4 regions of the Bacillus altaicus genome follow, and region 3 is predicted to be linked to each of the others. Evidence: a T-box and tRNA genes for the amino acid it is inferred to sense, from the RefSeq annotation. Region 3 holds a T-box; the other regions hold tRNA genes.
The links. The T-box of region 3 lies ahead of thrS (threonine--tRNA ligase). A T-box ahead of a tRNA ligase gene usually reads a tRNA of that ligase, here a tRNA-Thr.
Positions count from the first base shown of each region.

Region 1: it has a tRNA-Thr gene. The T-box ahead of thrS (threonine--tRNA ligase) is inferred to sense a tRNA for this amino acid. The anticodon was not compared.
Region 2: it has a tRNA-Thr gene. The T-box ahead of thrS (threonine--tRNA ligase) is inferred to sense a tRNA for this amino acid. The anticodon was not compared.
Region 4: it has a tRNA-Thr gene. The T-box ahead of thrS (threonine--tRNA ligase) is inferred to sense a tRNA for this amino acid. The anticodon was not compared.

Region 1 is NZ_CM143394.1:862,764-866,820, forward strand. Features, by position in the region: rRNA gene ACE38F_RS04415 (23S ribosomal RNA) at 1-1,158, shown strand, start outside; rRNA gene rrf (5S ribosomal RNA) at 1,261-1,376, shown strand; tRNA gene ACE38F_RS04425 (tRNA-Val) at 1,382-1,457, shown strand; tRNA gene ACE38F_RS04430 (tRNA-Thr) at 1,462-1,537, shown strand; tRNA gene ACE38F_RS04435 (tRNA-His) at 1,548-1,623, shown strand; tRNA gene ACE38F_RS04440 (tRNA-Leu) at 1,649-1,729, shown strand; tRNA gene ACE38F_RS04445 (tRNA-Gly) at 1,759-1,833, shown strand; tRNA gene ACE38F_RS04450 (tRNA-Leu) at 1,850-1,938, shown strand; tRNA gene ACE38F_RS04455 (tRNA-Arg) at 1,942-2,015, shown strand; tRNA gene ACE38F_RS04460 (tRNA-Pro) at 2,026-2,099, shown strand; tRNA gene ACE38F_RS04465 (tRNA-Ala) at 2,114-2,186, shown strand; tRNA gene ACE38F_RS04470 (tRNA-Met) at 2,207-2,283, shown strand; tRNA gene ACE38F_RS04475 (tRNA-Ile) at 2,287-2,363, shown strand; tRNA gene ACE38F_RS04480 (tRNA-Ser) at 2,381-2,473, shown strand; tRNA gene ACE38F_RS04485 (tRNA-Met) at 2,501-2,577, shown strand; tRNA gene ACE38F_RS04490 (tRNA-Asp) at 2,581-2,656, shown strand; tRNA gene ACE38F_RS04495 (tRNA-Phe) at 2,671-2,746, shown strand; tRNA gene ACE38F_RS04500 (tRNA-Thr) at 2,761-2,836, shown strand; tRNA gene ACE38F_RS04505 (tRNA-Lys) at 2,847-2,922, shown strand; tRNA gene ACE38F_RS04510 (tRNA-Gly) at 2,936-3,006, shown strand; tRNA gene ACE38F_RS04515 (tRNA-Ile) at 3,013-3,089, shown strand; tRNA gene ACE38F_RS04520 (tRNA-Asn) at 3,097-3,171, shown strand; tRNA gene ACE38F_RS04525 (tRNA-Ser) at 3,178-3,268, shown strand; tRNA gene ACE38F_RS04530 (tRNA-Glu) at 3,275-3,346, shown strand; partial or broken gene ACE38F_RS04535 (anti sigma factor C-terminal domain-containing protein) at 3,472-3,717, shown strand.
Region 2 is NZ_CM143394.1:4,880,398-4,884,454, forward strand. Features, by position in the region: gene ACE38F_RS25160 (YebC/PmpR family DNA-binding transcriptional regulator) at 1-491, opposite strand, end outside; tRNA gene ACE38F_RS25165 (tRNA-Leu) at 756-837, opposite strand; tRNA gene ACE38F_RS25170 (tRNA-Cys) at 847-917, opposite strand; tRNA gene ACE38F_RS25175 (tRNA-Gly) at 932-1,006, opposite strand; tRNA gene ACE38F_RS25180 (tRNA-Gln) at 1,012-1,086, opposite strand; tRNA gene ACE38F_RS25185 (tRNA-His) at 1,151-1,226, opposite strand; tRNA gene ACE38F_RS25190 (tRNA-Trp) at 1,246-1,319, opposite strand; tRNA gene ACE38F_RS25195 (tRNA-Tyr) at 1,327-1,410, opposite strand; tRNA gene ACE38F_RS25200 (tRNA-Thr) at 1,421-1,496, opposite strand; tRNA gene ACE38F_RS25205 (tRNA-Phe) at 1,511-1,586, opposite strand; tRNA gene ACE38F_RS25210 (tRNA-Asp) at 1,596-1,671, opposite strand; tRNA gene ACE38F_RS25215 (tRNA-Met) at 1,675-1,751, opposite strand; tRNA gene ACE38F_RS25220 (tRNA-Met) at 1,809-1,885, opposite strand; tRNA gene ACE38F_RS25225 (tRNA-Val) at 1,910-1,985, opposite strand; tRNA gene ACE38F_RS25230 (tRNA-Glu) at 1,991-2,065, opposite strand; tRNA gene ACE38F_RS25235 (tRNA-Ser) at 2,085-2,176, opposite strand; tRNA gene ACE38F_RS25240 (tRNA-Asn) at 2,179-2,253, opposite strand; rRNA gene rrf (5S ribosomal RNA) at 2,262-2,377, opposite strand; rRNA gene ACE38F_RS25250 (23S ribosomal RNA) at 2,479-4,057, opposite strand, start outside.
Region 3 is NZ_CM143394.1:1,173,629-1,177,685, forward strand. Features, by position in the region: gene dnaI (primosomal protein DnaI) at 1-713, shown strand, start outside; gene ytxC (putative sporulation protein YtxC) at 947-1,828, shown strand; T-box leader at 1,860-2,087, shown strand; gene thrS (threonine--tRNA ligase) at 2,136-4,057, shown strand, end outside.
Region 4 is NZ_CM143394.1:4,666,257-4,670,313, forward strand. Features, by position in the region: gene ACE38F_RS24155 (CBS domain-containing protein) at 260-679, opposite strand; tRNA gene ACE38F_RS24160 (tRNA-Glu) at 811-882, opposite strand; tRNA gene ACE38F_RS24165 (tRNA-Asn) at 884-958, opposite strand; tRNA gene ACE38F_RS24170 (tRNA-Ile) at 964-1,040, opposite strand; tRNA gene ACE38F_RS24175 (tRNA-Trp) at 1,051-1,121, opposite strand; tRNA gene ACE38F_RS24180 (tRNA-Thr) at 1,125-1,200, opposite strand; tRNA gene ACE38F_RS24185 (tRNA-Phe) at 1,225-1,300, opposite strand; tRNA gene ACE38F_RS24190 (tRNA-Asp) at 1,310-1,385, opposite strand; tRNA gene ACE38F_RS24195 (tRNA-Met) at 1,388-1,464, opposite strand; tRNA gene ACE38F_RS24200 (tRNA-Ser) at 1,489-1,581, opposite strand; tRNA gene ACE38F_RS24205 (tRNA-Ser) at 1,644-1,736, opposite strand; tRNA gene ACE38F_RS24210 (tRNA-Ala) at 1,755-1,827, opposite strand; tRNA gene ACE38F_RS24215 (tRNA-Pro) at 1,843-1,916, opposite strand; tRNA gene ACE38F_RS24220 (tRNA-Arg) at 1,927-2,000, opposite strand; tRNA gene ACE38F_RS24225 (tRNA-Leu) at 2,004-2,092, opposite strand; tRNA gene ACE38F_RS24230 (tRNA-Gly) at 2,109-2,183, opposite strand; tRNA gene ACE38F_RS24235 (tRNA-Leu) at 2,213-2,293, opposite strand; tRNA gene ACE38F_RS24240 (tRNA-Lys) at 2,311-2,386, opposite strand; tRNA gene ACE38F_RS24245 (tRNA-Gln) at 2,391-2,465, opposite strand; tRNA gene ACE38F_RS24250 (tRNA-Tyr) at 2,478-2,561, opposite strand; tRNA gene ACE38F_RS24255 (tRNA-Val) at 2,570-2,645, opposite strand; rRNA gene rrf (5S ribosomal RNA) at 2,651-2,766, opposite strand; rRNA gene rrf (5S ribosomal RNA) at 2,845-2,960, opposite strand; rRNA gene ACE38F_RS24270 (23S ribosomal RNA) at 3,010-4,057, opposite strand, start outside.

The DNA.
Region 1 (4,057 bases), 310 kb from region 3:
AACGGAAAGCCGCAGTGAATAGGCCCAAGCGACTGTTTAGCAAAAACACAGGTCTCTGCGAAGCCGTAAGGCGAAGTATAGGGGCTGACACCTGCCCGGTGCTGGAAGGTTAAGGAGAGGGGTTAGCGTAAGCGAAGCTCTGAACTGAAGCCCCAGTAAACGGCGGCCGTAACTATAACGGTCCTAAGGTAGCGAAATTCCTTGTCGGGTAAGTTCCGACCCGCACGAAAGGTGTAACGATTTGGGCACTGTCTCAACCAGAGACTCGGTGAAATTATAGTACCTGTGAAGATGCAGGTTACCCGCGACAGGACGGAAAGACCCCGTGGAGCTTTACTGTAGCCTGATATTGAATTTTGGTACAGTTTGTACAGGATAGGCGGGAGCCATTGAAACCGGAGCGCTAGCTTCGGTGGAGGCGCTGGTGGGATACCGCCCTGACTGTATTGAAATTCTAACCTACGGGTCTTATCGACCCGGGAGACAGTGTCAGGTGGGCAGTTTGACTGGGGCGGTCGCCTCCTAAAGTGTAACGGAGGCGCCCAAAGGTTCCCTCAGAATGGTTGGAAATCATTCGTAGAGTGCAAAGGCATAAGGGAGCTTGACTGCGAGACCTACAAGTCGAGCAGGGACGAAAGTCGGGCTTAGTGATCCGGTGGTTCCGCATGGAAGGGCCATCGCTCAACGGATAAAAGCTACCCCGGGGATAACAGGCTTATCTCCCCCAAGAGTCCACATCGACGGGGAGGTTTGGCACCTCGATGTCGGCTCATCGCATCCTGGGGCTGTAGTCGGTCCCAAGGGTTGGGCTGTTCGCCCATTAAAGCGGTACGCGAGCTGGGTTCAGAACGTCGTGAGACAGTTCGGTCCCTATCCGTCGTGGGCGCAGGAAATTTGAGAGGAGCTGTCCTTAGTACGAGAGGACCGGGATGGACGCACCGCTGGTGTACCAGTTGTTCTGCCAAGGGCATAGCTGGGTAGCTATGTGCGGAAGGGATAAGTGCTGAAAGCATCTAAGCATGAAGCCCCCCTCAAGATGAGATTTCCCATAGCGTAAGCTAGTAAGATCCCTGAAAGATGATCAGGTTGATAGGTTCGAGGTGGAAGCATGGTGACATGTGGAGCTGACGAATACTAATAGATCGAGGACTTAACCATATAATATGAAGCTAATGTTATCTAGTTTTGAGAGAATATAAAAAACTTATTGACTTTAAATGTCGAATAAGTTATGATAATTCTTGTCTTAAATGAATACAGTCTGGTAATGATGGCAGAGAGGTCACACCCGTTCCCATACCGAACACGGAAGTTAAGCTCTCTAGCGCCGATGGTAGTTGGGACCTTGTCCCTGTGAGAGTAGGACGTTGCCAGGCAATTCGGAGGATTAGCTCAGCTGGGAGAGCACCTGCCTTACAAGCAGGGGGTCGGCGGTTCGATCCCGTCATCCTCCACCATTTAGCCGACTTAGCTCAATTGGTAGAGCAACTGACTTGTAATCAGTAGGTTGGGGGTTCAAGTCCTCTAGTCGGCACCAGAAAATCATGGCGGTTGTGGCGAAGTGGTTAACGCACCGGATTGTGGCTCCGGCACTCGTGGGTTCAATTCCCATCAGTCGCCCCATTTTTTCTTTTGAAATATATAATATGCGGGTGTGGCGGAATTGGCAGACGCACTAGACTTAGGATCTAGCGCCTTTGGCGTGGGGGTTCGACTCCCTTCACCCGCACTTTTAATAAAATAACTCATACATGTCTTGCGGAAGTAGTTCAGTGGTAGAATACAACCTTGCCAAGGTTGGGGTCGCGGGTTCGAATCCCGTCTTCCGCTCCAATTTTCAATATGACATGCCGGGGTGGCGGAACAGGCAGACGCACAGGACTTAAAATCCTGCGGTGGGTGACCACCGTGCGGGTTCGACCCCCGCCCTCGGCACCATATGCGCCCGTAGCTCAATTGGATAGAGCGTTTGACTACGGATCAAGAGGTTAGGGGTTCGACTCCTCTCGGGCGCGTTTTTATTAACGGGAAGTGGCTCAGCTTGGTAGAGCACCTGGTTTGGGACCAGGGGGTCGCAGGTTCAAATCCTGTCTTCCCGATTTTTTCAAAATATGGGGCCTTAGCTCAGCTGGGAGAGCGCCTGCCTTGCACGCAGGAGGTCAGCGGTTCGATCCCGCTAGGCTCCACTTATTTGAATATCACTTATGGCGGTGTAGCTCAGCTGGCTAGAGCGTACGGTTCATACCCGTGAGGTCGGGGGTTCGATCCCCTCCGCCGCTACCATAAGGACCTTTAGCTCAGCTGGTTAGAGCAGACGGCTCATAACCGTCCGGTCGTAGGTTCGAGTCCTACAAGGTCCACCACTCAAAGTTCATATCTTGGAGGTATACCCAAGTTCGGCTGAAGGGATCGGTCTTGAAAACCGACAGGCGGCGAGAGTCGCGCGGGGGTTCGAATCCCTCTACCTCCTCCATTTTTTCTAAATTAAATATTATATCATCGCGGGGTGGAGCAGTACGGTAGCTCGTCGGGCTCATAACCCGAAGGTCGCAGGTTCAAATCCTGTCCCCGCAACCAAATGGTCCCGTGGTGTAGTGGTTAACATGCCTGCCTGTCACGCAGGAGATCGCCGGTTCGACCCCGGTCGGGACCGCCATTTTTTTACATAAAGGCTCGGTAGCTCAGTCGGTAGAGCAGAGGACTGAAAATCCTCGTGTCGGCGGTTCGATTCCGTCCCGAGCCACCATTTTGAAATCGCAAGCCGGCTTAGCTCAATTGGTAGAGCAACTGACTTGTAATCAGTAGGTTGGGGGTTCAAGTCCTCTAGCCGGCACCACTTTCAAAATGAGCCATTAGCTCAGTTGGTAGAGCATCTGACTTTTAATCAGAGGGTCGAAGGTTCGAATCCTTCATGGCTCACCATTTTTAATTTAATGCGGGTGTAGTTTAGTGGTAAAACAAGAGCCTTCCAAGCTCTGGTCGAGAGTTCGATTCTCTTCACCCGCTTTTTATGGGCCTATAGCTCAGCTGGTTAGAGCGCACGCCTGATAAGCGTGAGGTCGATGGTTCGAGTCCATTTAGGCCCACCATAATTATTCCGCAGTAGCTCAGTGGTAGAGCTATCGGCTGTTAACCGATCGGTCGTAGGTTCGAGTCCTACCTGCGGAGCCATACTATAGAGAAGTACCCAAGTGGCTCAAGGGGCTCCCCTGCTAAGGGAGTAGATCGCAAACGCGGTGCGAGGGTTCGAATCCCTTCTTCTCTGCCATATTTTGGCCCGTTGGTCAAGTGGTTAAGACACCGCCCTTTCACGGCGGTAACACGGGTTCGAATCCCGTACGGGTCATACTAAAAGAGATAGCATAATCTGCTATCTCTTTTTTGTTGTATAAAAGTGGACTTTGGATAGTCTATTTTTTTATGGATTTTTGTATACTTTTTTCTATTTGAATCGTCTAACTAATAGAAAGATTTGGAAATGGAACAGAAAAAGATTTCCTTTTAGCAATTCAAAATGGTTTAGATCAAAAGGGAAAGTATTATGAGGAATATAAGCGTATATATGACTACCTAAAAGGAAAGAAAACAAAACCAAGTGAGCAAGATGTAAAAGTCATTGGAGTAGTCGTAACAGGAACGGCTGCGGATTTACAAAAATTAAACGGTCAAAATTACGTAAAAGCGGCTATATTAGGAGCTACTGCGGAAAACAAATAGTATAAATAGAAGAAGCTGTCTCTAAATAGGTGATCTATTGGAGGCAGTTTTTTTATGGGGCTAATGTTGTCGGGTTTTGTCGGTAAGTCGATATACCTTGTCGAATCGTTGATATATTTTGAGTTACGATAGATATATCCCAAAAATCGTTGATATATTTAAATAATCGTCGATATAATTTCACTTACCGGGGTATGTGTAAGAAAAACTCGTTCACAATCTAATCAAAATCCCTAAATTGGTATGGATTCCACACCTAACCTGATAAGTTTACACTCTATGTGAAAAAGTTCACAATTAGGTCATAATTTGTGAAGTAATTCACAATAATCCATGCTAC
Region 2 (4,057 bases), 1.4 Mb from region 3:
TCTTCTAGAATGTCACGTGCATCTACATCTGCTTCCATTAAGATTTCAAGAACTTCATCTGACGTTTTACCTTCAAGACCGATAACAGCTGTCGCATCAAACATGTAAGCCACAGAACCATTTACACCCATGTTACCACTGTTTTTGCTAAATGCAGCCCGTACATCTGCTGCAGTACGGTTTACGTTATTTGTCAGTGTATCTACAATTACCATAGATCCGTTTGGTCCAAAGCCTTCATAACGAAGCTCGTCATAGTTTTCTTCTGAACCGCCTTTTGCCTTTTCAATCGCACGGTCAATAATTGTTCTTGGCACGTTGTATGTTTTCGCACGTTCTAATACAACTCTTAACGTTTGGTTTGATTCTGGATCTGGCTCGCCTTGTTTTGCTGCCACATAAATTTCACGTCCAAATTTCGCATATATACGGCTTGTATTTGCATCTTTTGATGCTTTTTTTTCTTTAATATTGTTCCATTTACGGCCCATACTTTCCACTCTCTTTCCCATTTTAAATCTACATAAAAATATTAATATGAAATATAATGTGTATTCAACACATTTTTAAAAGAAATATAAAAAGTTCATTTTTGATTCATATTACAGACATAATATAAATCATTATCATTTTGTTCTTTCGACAAGTTATATTATACATGAATTCCTAAGTTTATTACGAATTTTAGAATCACATAGCATAATTTAACAAAAAAAACCCTAACATTTCTGTTAGGGTCTTTTTTAATTCACCGATACCGATGGTCGGGGTCGAACCGACACTCCCGAAGGAACACGATTTTGAGTCGTGCGCGTCTGCCAATTCCGCCACATCGGCATAAAATAAAGGCGGCAACCGGATTTGAACCGGTGGTAAAGGTTTTGCAGACCTCTGCCTTACCACTTGGCTATGCCGCCATATGAAGTTAAAATGGAGCGGAAGACGGGATTCGAACCCGCGACCCCAACCTTGGCAAGGTTGTATTCTACCACTGAACTACTTCCGCAAAAATGGCTGGGCTAGCTGGATTCGAACCAGCGCATGACGGAGTCAAAGTCCGTTGCCTTACCGCTTGGCTATAGCCCACCGAAGTTTTACTTAATTATATGTAAGTATCCATTAATTTATTTGTAATTTTAAAAAATAAAAATGGGGCGACTGATGGGAATTGAACCCACGAATGCCGGAGCCACAATCCGGTGCGTTAACCACTTCGCCACAACCGCCATGTTGTGTTTATATATTTGGCAGGGGCAGTAGGAATTGAACCCACACTGGAGGTTTTGGAGACCTCAGTTCTACCTTTAAACTATGCCCCTATATAACTGGTGGAGGGGGGCAGATTCGAACTGCCGAACCCAAAGGAGCGGATTTACAGTCCGCCGCGTTTAGCCACTTCGCTACCCCTCCGAAACTTACATGGTGCCGGCTAGAGGACTTGAACCCCCAACCTACTGATTACAAGTCAGTTGCTCTACCAATTGAGCTAAGCCGGCATATTTTATTAAAATGGTGGCTCGGGACGGAATCGAACCGCCGACACGAGGATTTTCAGTCCTCTGCTCTACCGACTGAGCTACCGAGCCTTATTAAAATGGCGGTCCCGACCGGGGTCGAACCGGCGATCTCCTGCGTGACAGGCAGGCATGTTAACCACTACACCACGGGACCATTTGGTTGCGGGGACAGGATTTGAACCTGCGACCTTCGGATTATGAGCCCGACGAGCTACCGTACTGCTCCACCCCGCGATAATATTATTTATATAATTATATGATAAGTGTTAGCAACCACATTACGAAAATGTTTGGTTGCGGGGACAGGATTTGAACCTGCGACCTTCGGGTTATGAGCCCGACGAGCTACCGTACTGCTCCACCCCGCGACAATATTATTCATATAATTTATATGGTGGAGGATGACGGGATCGAACCGCCGACCCCCTGCTTGTAAGGCAGGTGCTCTCCCAGCTGAGCTAATCCTCCAAAAGTGGTGACCCGTACGGGATTCGAACCCGTGTTACCGCCGTGAAAGGGCGGTGTCTTAACCACTTGACCAACGGGCCAAATATTATAAAATGCTTATGGCGGAGAGCAAGGGATTCGAACCCTTGATACGCTTGTGACGTATACACGATTTCCAATCGTGCTCCTTCGGCCAACTCGGACAGCTCTCCAATGGCTCCGCAGGTAGGAATCGAACCTACGACCGATCGGTTAACAGCCGATAGCTCTACCGCTGAGCTACTGCGGAATAATATTGCCTGGCAACGTCCTACTCTCACAGGGACAAGGTCCCAACTACCATCGGCGCTAGAGAGCTTAACTTCCGTGTTCGGTATGGGAACGGGTGTGACCTCTCTGCCATCATTACCAGACTATATTCGCTTGAGACAAACATTATTATACTTGATTCACTTAGAAAGTCAATAAGTTTTTTATATTCTCTCAAAACTAGATAACATTAGCTTCATATTATATGGTTAAGTCCTCGATCTATTAGTATTCGTCAGCTCCACATGTCACCATGCTTCCACCTCGAACCTATCAACCTGATCATCTTTCAGGGATCTTACTAGCTTACGCTATGGGAAATCTCATCTTGAGGGGGGCTTCATGCTTAGATGCTTTCAGCACTTATCCCTTCCGCACATAGCTACCCAGCTATGCCCTTGGCAGAACAACTGGTACACCAGCGGTGCGTCCATCCCGGTCCTCTCGTACTAAGGACAGCTCCTCTCAAATTTCCTGCGCCCACGACGGATAGGGACCGAACTGTCTCACGACGTTCTGAACCCAGCTCGCGTACCGCTTTAATGGGCGAACAGCCCAACCCTTGGGACCGACTACAGCCCCAGGATGCGATGAGCCGACATCGAGGTGCCAAACCTCCCCGTCGATGTGGACTCTTGGGGGAGATAAGCCTGTTATCCCCGGGGTAGCTTTTATCCGTTGAGCGATGGCCCTTCCATGCGGAACCACCGGATCGACTAAGCCCGACTTTCGTCCCTGCTCGACTTGTAGGTCTCGCAGTCAAGCTCCCTTATGCCTTTGCACTCTACGAATGATTTCCAACCATTCTGAGGGAACCTTTGGGCGCCTCCGTTACACTTTAGGAGGCGACCGCCCCAGTCAAACTGCCCACCTGACACTGTCTCCCGGGTCGATAAGACCCGTAGGTTAGAATTTCAATACAGTCAGGGCGGTATCCCACCAGCGCCTCCACCGAAGCTAGCGCTCCGGTTTCAATGGCTCCCGCCTATCCTGTACAAACTGTACCAAAATTCAATATCAGGCTACAGTAAAGCTCCACGGGGTCTTTCCGTCCTGTCGCGGGTAACCTGCATCTTCACAGGTACTATAATTTCACCGAGTCTCTGGTTGAGACAGTGCCCAAATCGTTACACCTTTCGTGCGGGTCGGAACTTACCCGACAAGGAATTTCGCTACCTTAGGACCGTTATAGTTACGGCCGCCGTTTACTGGGGCTTCAGTTCAGAGCTTCGCTTACGCTAACCCCTCTCCTTAACCTTCCAGCACCGGGCAGGTGTCAGCCCCTATACTTCGCCTTACGGCTTCGCAGAGACCTGTGTTTTTGCTAAACAGTCGCTTGGGCCTATTCACTGCGGCTTTCCGTTAAGAAAGCACCCCTTCTCCGAAGTTACGGGGTCATTTTGCCGAGTTCCTTAACCAGAGTTCTCTCGCACACCTTAGGATTCTCTCCTCGCCTACCTGTGTCGGTTTGCGGTACAGGCACCTTTTATCTCGCTAGAAGCTTTTCTTGGCAGCGGGGAATCAAAGACTTCGCTCCATAAGGAGCTTCCCCATCACAGCTCAGCCTTCACGATAAGCGGATTTGCCTACTTATCAGCCTAACTGCTTGGACGTGCACAACCAATCGCACGCTTCTTCTATCCTTCTGCGTCCCTCCATTGCTCAAACGATAAAGAGGTGGTACAGGAATATCAACCTGTTGTCCATCGCCTACGCCTGTCGGCCTCGGCTTAGGTCCTGACTAACCCTGAGCGGACGAGCCTTCCTCAGGAAACCTTAGGCAT
Region 3 (4,057 bases):
GTAAAAATATGCTACAAGGATATGAGCCGAAGCTCGTCATCCAAGGTAAGATGATTGATATTCAATACGATCGTTGTATTAGAAAAGTAGCATATGATGAGAGAAAAAAATATGAAAAACTTGTTCAAAGTGTATATATGCCAGTTGACATTTTGCAGGCAACTATGGAAAATTTAGACCCTTCAGATTTAGATGCACGTATTGATGCAATAGGTGCAACGAATGAATTTTTAAACACATACGAACCAGGTAAAAAAGCACAAGGTTTATATTTGTACGGTAAATTTGGTGTAGGGAAAACGTATCTTTTAGGGGCAATTGCAAATGAGCTTGCGCGAAAGAAAATTAGTTCGATGCTCGTATACTTCCCTGAATTTTTACGTGAAATCAAAAGTTCGATTCAAGATAATTCGATTAGCGGAAAGATTGATGCTGTCAAACGTGTACAAGTATTAATGTTAGATGATATCGGGGCAGAAGCGATGTCAAGTTTTGTACGTGATGATGTACTCGGTGCAATCTTACAGTTCCGTATGTTGGAAAACTTACCGACGTTCTTTACATCTAACTTTGATTTCAAACAGTTGGAACATCATTTAACGTATACACAGCGCGGTGAAGCAGAAGAGATGAAAGCGGCCCGTATTATGGAACGAATTAAATATTTAGCGAAGCCAATCCCAATTGGCGGGAAGAACCGTCGTAATAAGTAAAGAGCGAGCTGAGAAGCTTGCTCTTTTTTATTTTAATCATTTTTTCAGAGTAGCTTGTATCATTTTTTTCTCCCTCCCTTAATATATATAAAATTAGCAAGCCATATCGAGTGGATGTTCTAACAATGGGAGATAGGTTTCTACTAAGAGTGAACTTCCATAGATCGGACTCTTATAGGATTTGTAACGTATAGATGCAATCCTTTAGAGCGGGGATAAAGGGGGGGACAAAAGTGATTGAAATTTGCTTCGAAGAAAAAAATGATGCTGTGCACGTATACAGACAACTAACGAAAAGAACGGAATCCTTATATAAGGAAACAAGTGTATATTTAAACGAACAAAAGGTTGTTATCCATATACCATTATGTGAATCGAATTATATTGAAAAGATTTTATTGCCAGTATTACTATATTTCATTATGAATGTGAAACAAAATGAATGGATTCACACCATTTTAAAGGAAAAGTTTTTTTATGAAGAACAAGAAGAGTGCTATCAAATATTGCATATGGCACATGAGATTTTAAAGGAAAGAAGAAAAGGAGTAGCTCGTGATTTAACACGTCAAAAATTTGAATCTTATATTGCGTCGTCTTTGAATGATTGGCTTTGTGATCCGCTCTCATTCTCGTTTTCATCATACGTTCGTTTTCGTCTTCGTACATATAGGGAAATGATAGCTAGGCTTGCTGAAGTTGCAATTGATGAGTATAAGATGGAGCAGGAATATCAAATGTTCATTGAGACACTTCGCCAACAAGTAAGTAGCCGGAAATCACGTTTGTCCTGTGTGCATCTTATTTTTGATGAAAGTTTTATTTTCTATGATGATAAAGGTAGACGTTTAAAACAGGATAAATTGGTTCAATATATAGATGAAGAATTATTAAAGAAACAGGATGTATATATTGATACGAAAGTAATTGCACCACTTCTTTCTATTTCGCCGAAAAAGATTTATTTATATACGAAAGAACAAGATCATAATATGATTATTACTTTGCGAAATGTATTTCAGGAACGAGTGCAACTACATGGATTACATGAATTTGAGCGCAACGTGAAAAATTTAAAAAATAAAGGTAACGCCCTTGATTTTCTAAGTTTTTGAGCATATAATTACCTACATAAATGAAATATATCGAAATGTTATGATGAGGACATGGGTAGTTTTCTACGATTTTCAGAGAGGGAAGCCTTAGGGTGCGAGCTTCCTATTACGGGATTATTACTTACCACCTCTAAACTTTAGCAGTGAACGTTTTTCTAGTAATTGCTAACGGACAACACCGTTATGTTGAACTTGAGCAATTAACAATAAGGTTAATTGGAACAAGGGTGGAACCACGAATTCAACACTCGTCCCTTTTTATGGGATGAGTGTTTTTTATTTTGAAAAAAAAGAGGAGTGACCAGTGATGGCAGATGTAGTTAAAATTACTTTCCCTGATGGAGCTGTGAAGGAGTTTCCAAAAGGAGTAACAACTGAAGAAATCGCAGCTTCTATTAGCCCAGGCTTAAAGAAAAAAGCTGTGGCTGGAAAATTAAACGATGAGATGATCGACCTTGTTACACCAATCGAAGAAGATGGTGCAGTTTCTATTATTACATTAGACTCTGAAGATGGCTTATATATTTTACGCCATTCAACAGCTCACCTTTTAGCACAAGCGTTAAAACGTATATATAAAGATGTTAAGCTTGAGCTTGGCATTGGTCCAGTAATCGAAAATGGCTTCTACTACGATATTGATATGGAAGAAGCAATTACAGTTGAAGACTTCAAAAAAATCGAAAAAGAAATGCAAAAAATCGTGAACGAAAACTTAGAAATCGTTCGTCATGAAGTACCACGTGCAGAAGCACTTCGTCGCTTTGAAGAAATCGGCGATGAGTTAAAATTAGATTTAATTAACGATCTTCCAGAAGATGCAGTTATTTCAATCTATGAGCAAGGCGAATTCTTCGACCTTTGTCGTGGTGTTCACCTTCCATCTACAGGGAAAATTAAAGTGTTTAAATTATTAAGTGTTGCTGGTGCTTACTGGCGCGGCGATAGCAATAATAAAATGTTACAACGTATTTACGGTACTGGATTCGTTAAGAAAGCAGAATTAGATGAGCACTTACTTATGCTTGAAGAAGCGAAAGAGCGCGATCACCGTAAATTAGGTAAAGAGTTAAAACTATTTACTAATAGCCAAAAAGTAGGACAAGGTTTACCACTTTGGTTACCAAAAGGTGCAACAATTCGCCGTATTATCGAGCGTTATATCGTTGATAAAGAAGCAAGCTTAGGCTATGATCACGTATACACTCCAGTATTAGGAAGTAGAGAGCTTTATGAAACTTCTGGTCACTGGAACCATTACCGTGATGGCATGTTCCCATCAATGGAAATGGATAATGAAGAGTTAGTTCTTCGTCCAATGAACTGCCCTCACCATATGATGGTTTATAAAAATGATATTCACAGCTACCGTGAATTACCAATCCGTATTGCGGAACTTGGAACAATGCACCGCTATGAAATGTCTGGAGCATTATCTGGATTACAACGTGTACGCGGAATGACTTTAAATGATGCGCACATTTTCGTTCGTCCAGATCAAATTAAAGAAGAATTAAAACGTGTTGTAAACTTAACGTTAGAAGTGTACAAAGATTTCGGTTTAGAAAACTATTCATTCCGTCTATCTTATCGTGACCCAGCAGATACTAAAAAGTATTATGCTGATGATGAGATGTGGGAAAAAGCACAAGGTATGTTAAAAGAAGCTATGGATGAAATGGGTCTTGATTACTATGAAGCTGAAGGTGAAGCGGCATTCTATGGTCCAAAACTTGATGTTCAAGTTCGTACTGCACTTGGAAAAGACGAAACACTTTCAACTGTACAATTAGACTTCTTACTTCCAGAACGCTTTGAATTAACTTACGTTGGTGAAGACGGTAAACAACATCGTCCAGTTGTAATTCACCGTGGTGTTGTATCAACTATGGAACGTTTCGTAGCCTTCTTAATTGAAGAATACAAAGGCGCATTCCCAACTTGGTTAGCTCCAGTTCAGGCGCAAGTAATTCCAGTTTCTCCGCAAGTACATTTAGACTATGCGAAGAAAGTACAAGATGAATTACGACGTGCTGGTATCCGTGTTGAAGTAGACACTCGTGAAGAGAAAATTGGTTACAAAATCCGTGAAGCACAAATGCAAAAGATTCCGTACATGCTTGTAGTAGGTGACAATGAAGTTACTGAAAATGGCGTTAACGTACGTAAATATGGGGAACAAAAATCAGAAACAATCGCATTAGATGCGTTTGTTGACATGATTAAAGT
Region 4 (4,057 bases), 1.6 Mb from region 3:
CCCTTTGTATCTATGTAGGAAATATTAATTCATTATTACATCATTAACAATAAATATTGTTATATTCAAAATCTCTCATAATACTTATATCTCTCAGTATATCATTTTTTCTCTTATTAAAAATTAGGAATGACAAATTTAAAAAAACTGTCAAAAATATTGACTCTATACTTATTATATAATGTCTCAGATACATCACGCTAACATATTAGTTTAATCCATATATGCTAGAATAATGTATCTGATCTTTATACATAATTTATTCCGTATGCACCGAGATTTCACTTAAAGCAAACCCTGCTTGATCATCTGCTGATTTTCTTATAGCTAAATCACCTAGTGCTAGCATCCCAACAAATTGACCGCTCTCAACTACTGGTAACCGTCTAATTTGATATTGTGCCATTAATTCTGTAGCTTTTTCAATAGGATCATCTGGAGAAACTGAAACAATGTTTGTTGTCATTACATTTGTAATTTGATTAGATCCAGGATGTTTTTCAGCAATCCCACGAACAACTAAGTCTCGATCAGTAACAAGCCCAACTACTTGTTGATTTTCAATAACAGGAATCAATCCAACCGATTCTTCCTTCATTTTTACAGCCGCCTCATATACATTGTCTAATGGGGTACAATGTACGATATGAGTACTCATAAGTTCTCTAACTTGTGTCATTTTTCCTCTCCTCCTTTTAATACATACCATAGCTTTTCCTAAATCCCTTTATTTATTTGAGGAAAATAAGGTAATAAAAAGAGGCTTATACATAATAAAAAAGAGTCAGCAATATGCTGACTCTTTTTTTATGACCCGTACGGGATTCGAACCCGTGTTACCGCCGTGAAAGGGCGGTGTCTTAACCACTTGACCAACGGGCCATGGCTCCGCAGGTAGGACTCGAACCTACGACCGATCGGTTAACAGCCGATAGCTCTACCACTGAGCTACTGCGGAATATATGGTGGGCCTAAATGGACTCGAACCATCGACCTCACGCTTATCAGGCGTGCGCTCTAACCAGCTGAGCTATAGGCCCATATAATTTACAGGGGCAGTAGGAATTGAACCCACACTGGAGGTTTTGGAGACCTCAGTTCTACCTTTAAACTATGCCCCTAAATGGTGCCGGCTAGAGGACTTGAACCCCCAACCTACTGATTACAAGTCAGTTGCTCTACCAATTGAGCTAAGCCGGCATAAATAAAAAAAAATAAAAAAAATGGTGGCTCGGGACGGAATCGAACCGCCGACACGAGGATTTTCAGTCCTCTGCTCTACCGACTGAGCTACCGAGCCAACATAAAATGGCGGTCCCGACCGGGGTCGAACCGGCGATCTCCTGCGTGACAGGCAGGCATGTTAACCACTACACCACGGGACCATTGGTTGCGGGGACAGGATTTGAACCTGCGACCTTCGGGTTATGAGCCCGACGAGCTACCGTACTGCTCCACCCCGCGACGATATTATGTTTTAAAAATAAATGGAGGAGGTAGAGGGATTCGAACCCCCGCGCGACTCTCGCCGCCTGTCGGTTTTCAAGACCGATCCCTTCAGCCGAACTTGGGTATACCTCCATGAAGGAAAAAATTAATATCTTATTCATTTTTATATGTAACTAAACCACTTTTTAAAAAAATGGAGGAGGTAGAGGGATTCGAACCCCCGCGCGACTCTCGCCGCCTGTCGGTTTTCAAGACCGATCCCTTCAGCCGAACTTGGGTATACCTCCGACATATAAAAAATAAAGTGGAGCCTAGCGGGATCGAACCGCTGACCTCCTGCGTGCAAGGCAGGCGCTCTCCCAGCTGAGCTAAGGCCCCATGTTTTTGGGAAAATCGGGAAGACAGGATTTGAACCTGCGACCCCCTGGTCCCAAACCAGGTGCTCTACCAAGCTGAGCCACTTCCCGTTAATAAAAGCGCGCCCGAGAGGAGTCGAACCCCTAACCTCTTGATCCGTAGTCAAACGCTCTATCCAATTGAGCTACGGGCGCATATGGTGCCGAGGGCGGGGGTCGAACCCGCACGGTGGTCACCCACCGCAGGATTTTAAGTCCTGTGCGTCTGCCTGTTCCGCCACCCCGGCATGTCATATTGAAAATTGGAGCGGAAGACGGGATTCGAACCCGCGACCCCAACCTTGGCAAGGTTGTATTCTACCACTGAACTACTTCCGCAAGACATGTATGAGATATTTTATTAAAAGTGCGGGTGAAGGGAGTCGAACCCCCACGCCAAAGGCGCCAGATCCTAAGTCTGGTGCGTCTGCCAATTCCGCCACACCCGCATATTTTTTTAAGAAAATGGTGAGCCATGAAGGATTCGAACCTTCGACCCTCTGATTAAAAGTCAGATGCTCTACCAACTGAGCTAATGGCTCTTAATGGCTGGGCTAGCTGGATTCGAACCAGCGCATGACGGAGTCAAAGTCCGTTGCCTTACCGCTTGGCTATAGCCCAATAATTAAGAAATGGTGGAGGGGGGCAGATTCGAACTGCCGAACCCAAAGGAGCGGATTTACAGTCCGCCGCGTTTAGCCACTTCGCTACCCCTCCGACATATATGGTGGAGGATGACGGGATCGAACCGCCGACCCCCTGCTTGTAAGGCAGGTGCTCTCCCAGCTGAGCTAATCCTCCATTTTGCCTGGCAACGTCCTACTCTCACAGGGACAAGGTCCCAACTACCATCGGCGCTAGAGAGCTTAACTTCCGTGTTCGGTATGGGAACGGGTGTGGCCTCTCTGCCATCATTACCAGACTATATTCATTTGAGACAAACATTGTTATACTTGATTCACTTATAAAGTCAATAAGTTTTTTATATTCTCTCGTTTTTGCTTGGCGACGTCCTACTCTCACAGGGACAAGGTCCCAACTACCATCGGCGCTAGAGAGCTTAACTTCCGTGTTCGGTATGGGAACGGGTGTGACCTCTCTGCCATCGTCACCAAACTATTGAAGGCATATTCCTTCAATACTAGATAACATTGCTTCATATTATATGGTTAAGTCCTCGATCTATTAGTATTCGTCAGCTCCACATGTCACCATGCTTCCACCTCGAACCTATCAACCTGATCATCTTTCAGGGATCTTACTAGCTTACGCTATGGGAAATCTCATCTTGAGGGGGGCTTCATGCTTAGATGCTTTCAGCACTTATCCCTTCCGCACATAGCTACCCAGCTATGCCCTTGGCAGAACAACTGGTACACCAGCGGTGCGTCCATCCCGGTCCTCTCGTACTAAGGACAGCTCCTCTCAAATTTCCTGCGCCCACGACGGATAGGGACCGAACTGTCTCACGACGTTCTGAACCCAGCTCGCGTACCGCTTTAATGGGCGAACAGCCCAACCCTTGGGACCGACTACAGCCCCAGGATGCGATGAGCCGACATCGAGGTGCCAAACCTCCCCGTCGATGTGGACTCTTGGGGGAGATAAGCCTGTTATCCCCGGGGTAGCTTTTATCCGTTGAGCGATGGCCCTTCCATGCGGAACCACCGGATCACTAAGCCCGACTTTCGTCCCTGCTCGACTTGTAGGTCTCGCAGTCAAGCTCCCTTATGCCTTTGCACTCTACGAATGATTTCCAACCATTCTGAGGGAACCTTTGGGCGCCTCCGTTACACTTTAGGAGGCGACCGCCCCAGTCAAACTGCCCACCTGACACTGTCTCCCGGGTCGATAAGACCCGTAGGTTAGAATTTCAATACAGTCAGGGCGGTATCCCACCAGCGCCTCCACCGAAGCTAGCGCTCCGGTTTCAATGGCTCCCGCCTATCCTGTACAAACTGTACCAAAATTCAATATCAGGCTACAGTAAAGCTCCACGGGGTCTTTCCGTCCTGTCGCGGGTAACCTGCATCTTCACAGGTACTATAATTTCACCGAGTCTCTGGTTGAGACAGTGCCCAAATCGTTACACCTTTCGTGCGGGTCGGAACTTACCCGACAAGGAATTTCGCTACCTTAGGACCGTTATAGTTACGGCCGCCGTTTACTGGGGCTTCAGTTCAGAGCTTCGCTTACGCTAACCCCTCTCCTTA